DNA from 2 places in the Shewanella sp. S1-58-MNA-CIBAN-0166 genome. Region 1 is predicted to be linked to the other one. Evidence: predicted binding sites of a transcription regulator. Region 1 holds the regulator's gene; the other holds the start of a gene.
What was found. The regulator LexA, encoded in region 1, represses DNA repair genes until DNA is damaged. The targets are predictions, from matches to a motif close to TACTGTATNNNNATACAGTA.
Positions count from the first base shown of each region.

Region 1 (6,323 bases):
ATCTGTCACGCCTTGAGTCATGTTGAGGGGCATTTCTGATGCCCCAAGCGGAAGTGCTACAAACACCACCAGTAAACAATACAACCATTGCTTCACAAGACTACTCCTCTGCTAATTGCAAATAGCAACTACAAAGAAGAGTCACACAGTAATTCTCTGCTCTATGCAAACTCTTCGGTTCCCGAAAAAAGTTTGATGACCTCAAAGTACTTTGGTGGCTGTAAACATACGGTCTACGGTTTTATTGTTAGCTGTGCACCACGCTTGTACCTACTACTGAACTTATCAATTTTGATTTGGCTCATTTGTCTGAAAGTAATCTTGATTACTGCCATTCACGTCCAATTAAAGATAAAAAATGTTTCATCCTTGTTAACCACATTACTTGTAGATTAAACATTGATCAAGATCACTTTGTTGGCTAATAGGCTGAAAAAAGATGAAAAAAACCCCTGAATTCAATACAGGGCTTGGTAATGAAGGGTTCGTGCTTAGTGAAATGAGCAAAAATTACTTGTTCCATTTGTTAAAGTAGGGCTAACAAGTTGATGTTTGTGAGGTAAGTGAGCATTCACATCTTCAATTACCACCCCTAATGCACGTGCACTTTTGGCGACAATTTCTAAACGGCGACTATCGCGAGCATCAAGTGAGCTTGTCCAAGTTACTACTGCGCTCGATGTACCGCTAGTGAGCGCTTTCTCCATGGCCCATAATGTTTCGACTTCATCTTTGGTGTGCACCAGTAAAATGCGATCCATTCTTACACCAGCACTTGCCAGCATATGTTTATAGCCAATATGGGGCGGGCTAATTAATACAATCCATCTGCCTTGCTGGCTCAATATTGCCAACTGGCTGCACAATTGGCTCAGTTCAGCCTCACCTTGAGTGACAGTTTGTAATGTTTGAATGGTTTGGGTGCCATGCAGTTCTGTTTCAGTTAAATCTACCCATAAGCCCGGGTGGCGTGGCGCGATGCCCATTAGTTTGTTCATAACCAATCTCCATTACGGATAACGCCAACGGCAAGCCCTTCGATGGTTAGGCTTTGGCAACTTAAATCTACTTTTATCGGATTGTAATCTTCATTTTCGGCATGCAGATAAATCACATTACCTTTTTGTTCAAATCGTTTTACGGTGACGTCATCATCAACACGTGCCACAACAACCTGGCCATTACGTGCTTGCTGCATTTTATGTACAGCGAGTAAGTCACCTTCTAAAATGCCGATGTTTTTCATGCTGTCACCACGCACTCGCAATAAAAAATCTGCGGCGGGCTTAAACATGTTTGGATCGACTTGATAGTATTGCTCTACATGCTCTTGGGCCAAAATTGGTTCACCAGCAGCAACCTGTCCAATGAGTGGCAGACCGGTTTCAACCTGTTCTTCATGAGGTAAACGAATGCCTCTTGAGGTACCAGGCATGATCTCGATAAAGCCTTTTTTGGCTAATGCTTTTAAATGCTCTTCGGCGGCATTAGCACTTTTAAAGCCAAGACGATTCGCAATTTCAGCACGAGTGGGTGGCATACCTGTTTCGGCGATATTGTTTTTAATTAAGTCTAAAATTTCTGCTTGGCGCGGCGTTAACGGTCTCATGATAATTCCTGTCTTTTTATACAGTGACTGTCATTATATACAGTGTTTGTGTTCGCGCAAGTATTAACCAACTATTTTTTGTATTTTGTTGATTAAGTATCACTCAACAATATGTTTTAATTAACTATTACTAATGTTCTGTCTTATGTTATTTCTGATAGTGAGAGCTTAAACGTAAAGATAGATCGGTCTGATAGTGTAAGCAGGGTGGTTTCTGGTATCCTATACGACAATATTACAGTGGCTTATGTTGCGAAAATAACCATGTCAAAACCAGATTCAATATTTTTACGAGCATTAAGATGGATTCAAAAGTGGATGGTACAGACCATTGTGGTCCCTCACGATCCTTTTGATGACCTCAATATAGATCCAACTAAACCTTTGGTTTATTTAATGAAAACGGAATCTATTAGCGATATTGCCGCGTTGAGCGAAATCACCGAGGGCTTTGGTCTGCCCAGTCCTTATGAGCCATTACAGCTTGATGGCTTAACCGTGCCTCGTGTGGTCTGTTTAGAGGGCCGCAAACCACTATTTGGTAAACGTGAAAGTGGTGACAAATTCCTTAATTATTTTACCAGCTTATTGTCACTTCATAGTGAGAGCCCTGAATTAGATATACAGTTGGTTCCTGTTTGCCTTTATTGGGGACGTACCCCAGGTAAAGAAGAAGACAGCATGAAAGCTGCAGTATTTGAACGTGAAAACCCTACGTGGTTACGTAAATGGTTAATGATTTTATTTTTAGGACGCCATAATTTCGTCCAGTTTTCTAATGCATTATCGCTTCGTCATATGGCCGATGAACATGGTACTGATAAAAGAATTGCTCACAAATTGACCCGAGTCGCCCGTGTGCATTTCCGCCGTCAACGCAAAGTGATGACGGGGCCACAATTACCGAATCGACAAGCGTTGTTTGCCTCTTTATTAAAATCAGAATCTATCAAAAAAGCCATTGAAGAAGAGTCTGCAAATAAGAAAGTAACAGTCGAGAAAGCGCGTGAAACCGCCATTGAATACCTTGATGAAATTGCCGCCGACTATTCTGATAGTTTGGTGCGTATTGCCGAACGTTTCCTGACTTGGTTATGGAACAAATTATACAGTGGCATCAATATCAAAGGTGCCGAGCAAGTAAGACAGTTACATCATGATGGTCATGAAATTGTTTACGTTCCTTGTCATCGTAGCCATATGGATTACTTGCTACTGTCGTATATTTTGTATTATCAGGGCATGGTTCCGCCGCACATTGCTGCCGGTATTAACCTTAATTTTTGGCCAGCAGGGCCGATGTTCCGCCGTGGTGGGGCATTCTTTATCCGTCGTAGTTTTAATGGTAATAAACTTTATACCGCAGTATTTCGTGAATATTTAGATCAGTTATTTGCTAAGGGTTATGCGGTCGAGTATTTCACTGAAGGCGGTCGTTCGCGTACAGGACGTTTGTTAGCGCCTAAAACCGGTATGTTGGCTATGACAATTAACAGTGTGCTACGTGGGATAGAGCGCCCAGTAACCTTAGTACCCGTGTATTTAGGTTATGACCATGTGATGGAAGTGGCGACGTACCACAAAGAATTAAGCGGTAAGAAAAAGAAAAAAGAATCTGTATGGCAGGTATTTGGTGCTATTCGTAAGTTAGGCAATTTTGGCCAAGGTTATGTGAATTTTGGTGAGCCGATTAATTTACAACAGTTCTTAAATCAGCAGGCGCCAGAGTGGCGTGATGAGCTAGCTAAAGATCCTGACCAAAAACCCTCTTGGTTTACGCCCTCAGTTAATTTGTTAGCTAACCGCGTAATGACTAATATCAATGGAGCTGCCGCAGCCAGTTCAGTAACATTGACTAGTTTAGTGTTATTAGCGTCAGAGCAAAATGCGTTAGAAAGAAGCCAGTTAGAACGTCAGCTTGATTTGTATTTAGCCTTACTTAAAACAGTGCCTTATACCGATTACACCTCTGTGGCCGAAGGTAATGGCAAGTCAATTATTGATCACTGTCTGTCGTTAAATAAGTTTGTTAGTACCAAAGACCTTATTGGTGAAATTATTTCAGTTGATGAAAAAATTGCCATCACCATGAGTTATTACCGTAATAATATTATTCATTTGATGGCGTTGCCGTCATTAATTGCCAGTTGTTTAGTGCATTATGACGTGTGCGATCGCCAGCGAATTCATGGCATTGTAATGGACTTTTATCCATTACTTAAAGCCGAGCTATTTATGAGCATTGATGACGTGCCTCAACATGTGGATAGCATTTTAGATTTCATGGTTGAACAAGGTTTACTGACTGGTAGCGATCAGTTTGAGATAACGCCTCGTCATATTACCCAAGTGTTACTGCTTGCTGAAACTATCAGTGAAACGTTGCAACGTTATGCGATTATCTTCAATTTACTCGCAATAAAACCTGATCTTGAGCGCTCAGAACTGGAACGCGATAGCCATTTGTTAGCCCAACGATTAGGCGCGCTGCATGGCATTACCGCACCAGAATTTTATGACAAAAAATTATATAACACCCTGAGTGTGAAACTGAAAGAATTGGGTTATTTATGCAGCGACGAACATCGTGCTGAAGTGATCAGAATTCGTGATAACGCTAATAAATTACTCAGCTCTTTAGTAAGACAAACCATTGTTGATAGTGTGGAAGCGGAGCACGGACAATAATGGCTAATCATATGAATGCTGCCAAGCATCGTACCAGCGGTAAATCTGTATTGGGTGGGGCGATGATTATTGCCGGAACCACTGTGGGTGCGGGCATGTTTTCGTTACCCGTTGTTGGTGCTGGAATGTGGTTTGGCTATTCTATCGCGATGTTGCTCGGCGTTTGGTTTTGCATGCTAATGTCGGGTTTATTGTTATTAGAAGCCAATTTGCATTTTGAACCAGGCGACAGTTTTGACACCTTAACTCGGGTGACTCTTGGGCAGTTCTGGCGGGTGATTAACGGCGTTTCGATTGCGTTTGTGTTATATATTTTAACCTATGCTTACATCAGTGGTGGTGGTTCGATTGTGAATCACAGTCTGTCAGCATTGGGCGTGAGCCTACCCCAGAGTGTGGCCGGATTGGTGTTTGCGGTAGTCTTGGCTCTGGTGGTATTTATTAGTACTAAAGCGGTCGACCGTATCACCACAATCATGCTTGGTGGCATGGTGATTACTTTCTTTTTGGCTATCGGTAACTTACTAATCGACATTGATACCATAAAGCTAGTATCGCCTGATGGTGAATCGCGTTACCTGCCTTATTTACTTGCCGCTATCCCTTTTGGATTGGCCAGTTTTGGTTATCACGGTAATGTGCCAAGTTTAGTCAAATATTATGGTAAAGATGCCAAAACCATCGTTAAGGCGATTATTACCGGAACCACTATCGCATTGGTGATTTATATATGTTGGTTAGTGGCAACGATGGGTAATATTCAACGAAGCCAGTTTGCCGATATTATTGCTCAAGGTGGCAATATAGGTGTGTTAGTGGGTGCGTTGTCTGGGGTTATTGCCAGCCAATGGCTGGATAACATGTTAACCCTATTTGCTAATCTTGCCGTCGCCTCATCATTTTTAGGTGTGACACTAGGCTTGTTCGATTACCTTGCTGATTTATTTGGGTTTGACGACTCGCGCTCAGGACGAATTAAAACGGCAACGGTCACGTTTGTACCGCCAACAATCCTTGGTTTGTTATTTCCGAATGGATTTATTTTAGCGATTGGTTTTGCTGCGCTAGCTGCCACTATTTGGGCTGTTATTGTACCAGCGTTATTAGCCTATAAAGTAAGACAACAATATCCTGACTCAAAGGGATTTAAGGTCCCTGGTGGAACCCCGTTAATTGCTATTGTGGTGTTGTTTGGGGTTATCACTGCTACATGTCATTTGCTGGCCATGGCCGATATATTGCCGGTGTTTAAATAGACGCAAAAATTCCGGTGAAACAACTTTTAGCCTAAAAGCCTTCGTTTGAAGGCTTTTTGCTTTTCTGCTGATATCGACTTAACTTATGAGACAAGTTTTATGTTGGCCATATCAAGGCAACTATTTTATAGAGGATTAAGATAATGCAGGTACAACAGTATCAACAAGGACAGCCTTGCTGGATTGAATTAGCAACTCATGATTGGGCGGCAGGTAAAGCATTTTATCAGGCGCTATTTGGCTGGGGAGCAGATGATATGCCTATGCCAGAAGGGCATTATACTATGCTGCAAATCGACGGTGATGACATTGCGGCAATGTACCCAATGCCAGCAGAAATGGAAGCCTTACCGACTCATTGGACAATTTATTTTGCGGTCGATGATGTTGATGCTACCTCTAAGGTTGTGACTCAAGCTGGAGGTGAGATTATTGCTGGGCCACATTCTGTTGGAGATGCTGGCCGTATGGCGCTATGCACAGATCCAGAAGGCTGTCGATTTGCATTATGGCAAGGCCAAGACCATATTGGCATTAAGCGATCACAAGAATCAAATACCCTATGTTGGGTTGAGCTTGCTTGTCGTGATACCGCTGCGGCGAAACAGTTTTACAGCCGAGTATTAGGTTATCAAACTCAGCTTAATGATCTAGCTGATTTTGAATATATCGAATGGTATGCGGGGGAGCAAGCCATTGGTGGATTGATGGAAATGACTGCAGAATGGGGCGATACTCCTGCTCATTGGATGAGCTATTTTGCCGTTGAT
Region 1 is NZ_JBEOPN010000001.1:227,489-233,811, reverse strand. Features, by position in the region: gene coxB (cytochrome c oxidase subunit II) at 1-96, opposite strand, end outside; gene AAEY99_RS01075 (cell division inhibitor SulA) at 492-998, opposite strand; gene lexA (transcriptional repressor LexA) at 995-1,609, opposite strand; gene plsB (glycerol-3-phosphate 1-O-acyltransferase PlsB) at 1,874-4,297, shown strand; gene mtr (tryptophan permease) at 4,297-5,553, shown strand; gene AAEY99_RS01055 (VOC family protein) at 5,697-6,323, shown strand, end outside.

Region 2 (6,323 bases), on a different contig from region 1:
GGTTTTGGTTGGATGCCGGATTTTTTAATTGCTGAAGAATTACATCAAGGGCAACTGATCGAGATTGATTTTATTGGTGGTAACCGCTTTAGTTTTACACCGCAATTAGTGTCCACACTTGAACGTCCGCTTGGGCGAGCTGGGCAGTTATTTACCGAGCTTATTTTGCAAGAATTTGCTCAATATCAATTACAACAACAATCAGGATTGAGCGGTGCGGGTTTAGGTTAACGATGGACACAATTGGCAAACAAATGCAGTGGCAACAGAACGCGGATATTTTATTGAAATGTTGTCATGTTAAATGGATGATCATTTTGTTACCTTAAATCATCCATAAGGAATAATGCCTTAATACTGAATTGGGCAACTGCAAACATTAAATAAATTTTTAAGGAATGAAAATGAGCATGAAAAGTCATGAAGTAGATTATGAAATTATAGGTTCTAGCATGCAGCTGGTTGAAGTTGAATTAGACCCAAATGAGTCTGTTATTGCTGAAGCGGGTGCGATGACTTACCTCGAAGAAGACATTATGTTTGAGGCCAGAATGGGTGATGGCTCTGAACCAGAATCCGGTTTTTTTGGCAAGCTACTTGGTGCAGGTAAACGCGCCATTTCGGGTGAGGGTATTTTTATGACCCACTTTACTAATCAAGGTCAACAAAAACGAAAAGTGGCATTTGCTGCGCCATTTCCTGGCACTATTTTGGCGATAGACTTAGCTCAACATCAAGGCGAACTTATCTGCCAAAAAGACAGCTTTTTAGCGGCAGCCTTAGGCACGCAAGTAAGCATGAAGTTTAATAAGCGATTAGGCACCGGTTTCTTTGGTGGTGAAGGATTTATTCTACAAAGCCTTAAAGGTGATGGCATGGCGTTTGTGCATGCTGGTGGGACACTGATTAAAAAAGAATTACACGGTGAGACATTGCGGGTCGATACCGGTTGTTTAGTTGGATTCACTCCCGGGATTGATTATGACATACAACGTGCAGGCTCATTAAAGTCGATGGTATTTGGTGGTGAAGGTTTGTTCCTTGCAACCTTAAAAGGCCATGGGACTGTGTGGTTACAAAGCTTACCGTTTTCTCGTATGGCTGACAGAATTATTGCTCATGCACCATCAAGTGGTGGCAAAGACCAAGGTGAAGGTTCTGTACTTGGCGGAATAGGGCGAATGATTAACTAATATGGGCATTGCGTGATCTTATCACTGTGCCGTTAGTATTTGAGCTCAGACTATTTATAGCTAATAGTGTTTACGTAGTCTGAGCTGTCTTTAGGAGGCTGATTTAAAGAAGATGTTTACTGGCCTGCTGACAAGCTGGTCTGTTTTAATTCAAGGTTACCGATGCAAGGTCATCAATCTAACGTTATTATTCTAAGGTTGTTAGTTGCATAATGTGTTGGTATTGCAACTGTGTGACGGGCTGAATACTCAGGCGGGCACCTTTAGCCACTAATACCATATCTTGCAGCGCGGGATCGGCTTTCAATTGCTTCAAGCTCACAGGCTTAGAAAATTTGGCCATAAATTGAATATCGACTTGCCACCATCGAGGCGCATTAGCGTTAGATTTTGCATCAAAATACGGTGAACGGTTATCAAAAGCACTGCTATCAATTTGAGCTTCACTGCTAATTTTTGCTAAACCCACAATGGCAGGAACTTTACAGCTAGAGTGGTAAAACAACACTACATCGCCCAATGTAATTTGATCACGAATATAATTACGTGCTTGATAGTTACGAATACCTTGCCAAGCAACAGTTTGCTGCTTACTCATCTGTAGATTATCAATACTAAAGTCGTCTGGTTCAGACTTCATTAACCAATAGTTCATGTTATCCCATTATTGTCTTTAAAGTGACTGAATAACCTTTCAGTGCTTAAGAATGGCAATGTACACGGTGCTGATACGATTAGGCAAATAAAAAGCCGACAGCATTATGCTATCGGCTTTTTAGAATAGTGGTCATTCAGCGGTTATTAACGAATGTTAATAAGTCGGTTTGGCAATAACGGTTTGACCAATAGGGGTTAAACTTAATAAGGCCAATTTAAGATGTTGTAACGCGAACGGAATACCTATAATCGTTACAAAACAAGCCAGAGCATGGACTAGATGACCAATCGCGAGCCAAATACCAAAGCATAAAAACCATATTACATTACCCACCAAACCTAACGTGCCAGTGCCAATATCTTCTTGGCCTGAAATGTGTTTTCGGTTAACGGTCTCTTGTCCAAATGGCCAGAAAGCCAGTTCGCCAATAACAAAACAAGCACGACCAAATGGGATGCCAATGATACTGATAAAGCACAGTACTCCAACAAACCACCAAGCTAGGCCCATAACAAAACCACCCATTAAAAACCAAGCAATATTAAAGATTAAGCGTAAAAGAGACATTTTCATTCCTATCAATAGTCAATATTCTCAATATAAAGCCATTTTCATGCCATGTTTTCAATTTGTTGATTATTAAGGGTTAAGTGTTGCTGTGGTATTGTAAAAGTAGAACAGTGCGAGGATTCACGCAAATGAATCGATGAGATTTATCATTTTTTAGTTAAAATGCTCATATTACAGTTGATTGAGACAATTCATGTTTTCGATAAGCCCAGTGCAAACGATGAACTTTGGTGGACGCAGCATCTACATTAAAAGAGATGATTTATTACATGCTGACTTTAGTGGTAATAAAGCACGTAAATTTTATCATTTTTTGCATCATGATTATTCACATGTTACCCAACTAGTGGCATCGGGTTCGGCCCAAGCCAACTCATTATATTCCATGTCAGTATTGGCTAAGCGGCAAGGGTGGAAATTTGATTACTATGTAAGCCATATCAGCGAGTTTTTATTACAACATCCTCAAGGCAATTATGCCGCTGCGATACAAAATGGCGCCAATATTATTGATGTTAGTCATTTGACCGATGTTGAAAATCTTCAAAGTATGCATTTAGACGATGCGATGCAATATATTGTTTCATCGAATCCAAGCTACGCAGATAAAAAACAATTACTTTTTATTCCTGAAGGTGGGCGTTGTGAGTATGCCGAAACCGGGATAACACAACTTGCCTGTGAAATTATTCAATGGGCGCAAGATCAACAAAAAAATAAGCTAAAGGTATTTTTACCCTCAGGTACGGGGACCACTGCGGCTTATTTAAATAAACAACTTACTCAACAATTGGCTCATTTATCATTAACGAAAGTTTTTACCATTGAGGTGTTAACTTGCAGTACCGTGGGAGGGGATGAATATTTACGTCAACAATTCTCACAATTAGTCGATGAGGTTTATTTTCCTACAATTATTAATGATGGTCATAAATATCATTTTGGCAAACTATCACGACGTTGTTTTGATATGTGGAATACAGTATGCCAGTCGGGAATTGAATTTGAATTATTGTACGACCCGGTTGGATTTCTAGTGTTACAACATTATTTGAATAGTAAAACTGCCAATGCAACCGATATTCTCTATATACATCAGGGGGGAGTTTTGGGAAATAAAACAATGTTGCCAAGATACCAACGAAAATTTTCGCACACTGTTTAATTACAGGGTGAATGCAAGATGTTTTTTCTATAAGTTGTTGATATAAAATTAGATATTTTAGAGGGGTTAACTGGGATGTAACGCTGAAGAATAACTTAAAATGATGCGAGTGAGTTATTCATTTTGCCCTGTTTTAATAAACATCGGTAAGTGAGAGGAGAATACCGAGAAATGAGTTTATTAAATAACAGAGCAAATGATTAACGCAAAGCGTTAGGGGGTATTACTTATTGGCAGAGATTAACCATTTCATGAAGTTTAATGCTTCAATACGTTTTGAAAAGGTTTTTTTGTTTTTACCTAGGCTGTCGGTAAAAGCAATTGAATTCTTGTTTGACGAGATAGAGTTAACCGGAAAGCTAACTGAAATTTCGTGTCCATTCATGTTGTATGACATAGGTCACACTCCTTCTTATATATTCACCATTAGGTGAGAAAATTGTTCAATAAAATATCCTTGGCATTTTTTAGTGTTGCAAAAGATTAATGTTTCGAGATTTAACTTAACCTATCCTTTACTCACTAATCAAGTGTTGATATGTAAATAGTTGATTAAGGTCTATTTTATGCTTGCAACATTGATGTTGTCACATGACATATAGCCATAAAAAAATTAATACATATTTAGTACTTAACTTTGTAAGTTAAACATAGTTTTATGACAACAAGATGACGTGAATATAATTTAAATTATCATATCAACAGAAATCAATTGAAATCAAAAACGATGTACAGAAGCTTGTCTTGGGTTTATTTACGAAGTGAAGTTGAGCAGACTTACAGGTAGGTAACCAAAATTAACAAGAAAACTAAATCTGTGTGGATAATATACTGAGTGTTTGCATATGGCAATAGTCTTTTTCAATTTTTAATCAAATTAATGCAGTTTTCGATTAAAAAATAGCAATTAGTGACTAATCATCGACAATTCTCACCTTGCTCGGATGTCGATAGTGTTAAAAGGGATGACGAAAATTCACTCATCATCCCTTATTGCTGGTACAACTTAATGATAAATAGCGGCCAAGTTGTCGATACACAAACCTTAGTAGTTAACATTTTAAGAAACTAACGTAATGGTTAGTAAAGTAAATCGCCAATTGGGTTTAATAGTTTGCTGAACCCTTTAGTGAAGTATAACGGGGCATCGACAATGGTATAGCACAAACAACCTTCAAGTGTTTTTGGTGAATGTTGGTGCTCTTTATCAAGCAACATAAAGTCACCAGGCTTGTAGGTGTTGTAACAGTCGCTGAACTCACCTGCGAGCAGTAATGTTAGCTCTGCACCTTTGTGTGTATGTTCAGGAATTTCACCGTTGGCTGCGATATGCAACAAGCTTGCTCTTGCTTGTGGCTCTCCGGTATCGAGTCTCAAACGGCTGACTTTACCAATACCCTGCCAAGAAGCATTAATTTGCTTACGAAATACCTTAGGCAGCGGATAATGTTGACCTTTAATACTAACGCTATTGTCTTCAATCTGATCAACTGTACTAGCTTGTTCAACCTCTAAAGTATCTAAGGTTGAATTTAGTAGCTGCTCGAGTAGTGCGTCTAATTGATTATTATTAGTGTCTACCGACTGAGTTTTTACGGCCGACTCAAACTGTTGCTCAGACAACGCAATTGTCACCTGGTCAAGTTGTTGCTGGCAATGAGGACACAATTCAGCATGAGCGGAGATAGCAATCGACATCGATAGCGGCAACTCGCCTTTAGCATGGAGAGACAGCAAATGCTGGTCTGGGTGGTAATTAATCATAGTGTTTCTCCATAAAGCTTTTTAATTTTTCCAAGCCAAGTCTAAGTCGAGATTTAACCGTTCCAATTGGAATGTTAAGTTTGTCTGCTAACTCTTGTTGAGTAAGCTCTTGCATATAAATACCTTGTACTACTTGGCGTTGTAGAGGAGGTAATTCTTCTACATGCAGCAATAAAGTTGCCGATAATAAAAAATCATCGTCGTTGTTTTCAGCTTCATCAGACTCAAATAAAGGCCAAATATCATCACCGAAAGAATCTTCACGGTTATGTTGTACTTTACGGAGCATGTCAAAACATTGATTACGCATGATGGTAAATACCCAAGTACTTACCGCTGCTTTGTCTGCATTGTAAAGATGGGCTTTTGTCCATACTCGAGTCATTGTCTCTTGAACTAAATCCATGGCTAAGCCCTGTTGGCTTAAGCGCTGAACACCAAAAGAGTTAATTTTTGGGCCAAAATGCGAAAAAAGTTTTGCAAAAGATGCTTTGCATCGATCATTAGCCACCTGCATCATTAATGACGCAAGCTCATCAGCCATTGGATTGGGTTCGTTTGATTTCATAGCACCGCTTAGTTTAATTAGGGATCTTTGTGCAAGATGCCCCTTATCATAACGACTTTGTGTGCTTTGTGATTGAACATTTTCCATTATTTCACCCGCATCCAATAAATAACTCATTGAGCATAAGAGATTACGTCTTTATGCTGTGGCTATCCTGAGCTCAAACAAGCTGCAGTATCATTATCTTGTACGTGGCATTATTGGGTTCGGATCACAGTTCTGTATTATTTTATTATGTCGGCTAAGAATGATTTAGCTAATTGATGATCATGGCTATTGAGACACTGATATTTTTCTTTGGAACTCAATGGGATAATTTCAAGCCATCGCTGACAAACCCACGCAATATCATTAAAATTTTCTTCAGAATAGTGGGCAAGATGCTGTGGGTATTGCTGTAAAATT
Region 2 is NZ_JBEOPN010000007.1:115,925-122,247, reverse strand. Features, by position in the region: gene AAEY99_RS06640 (LysR family transcriptional regulator) at 1-231, shown strand, start outside; gene AAEY99_RS06635 (TIGR00266 family protein) at 405-1,193, shown strand; gene AAEY99_RS06630 (EVE domain-containing protein) at 1,381-1,848, opposite strand; gene AAEY99_RS06625 (YccF domain-containing protein) at 2,005-2,418, opposite strand; gene AAEY99_RS06620 (1-aminocyclopropane-1-carboxylate deaminase/D-cysteine desulfhydrase) at 2,615-3,586, shown strand; gene AAEY99_RS06615 (hypothetical protein) at 3,810-3,983, opposite strand; gene AAEY99_RS06610 (ChrR family anti-sigma-E factor) at 4,667-5,350, opposite strand; gene AAEY99_RS06605 (sigma-70 family RNA polymerase sigma factor) at 5,343-6,005, opposite strand; gene AAEY99_RS06600 (LON peptidase substrate-binding domain-containing protein) at 6,143-6,323, opposite strand, start outside.
Region 2: a site for LexA is predicted at 1,874-1,893, ahead of AAEY99_RS06630 (EVE domain-containing protein). Genes of this name have one in related genera too.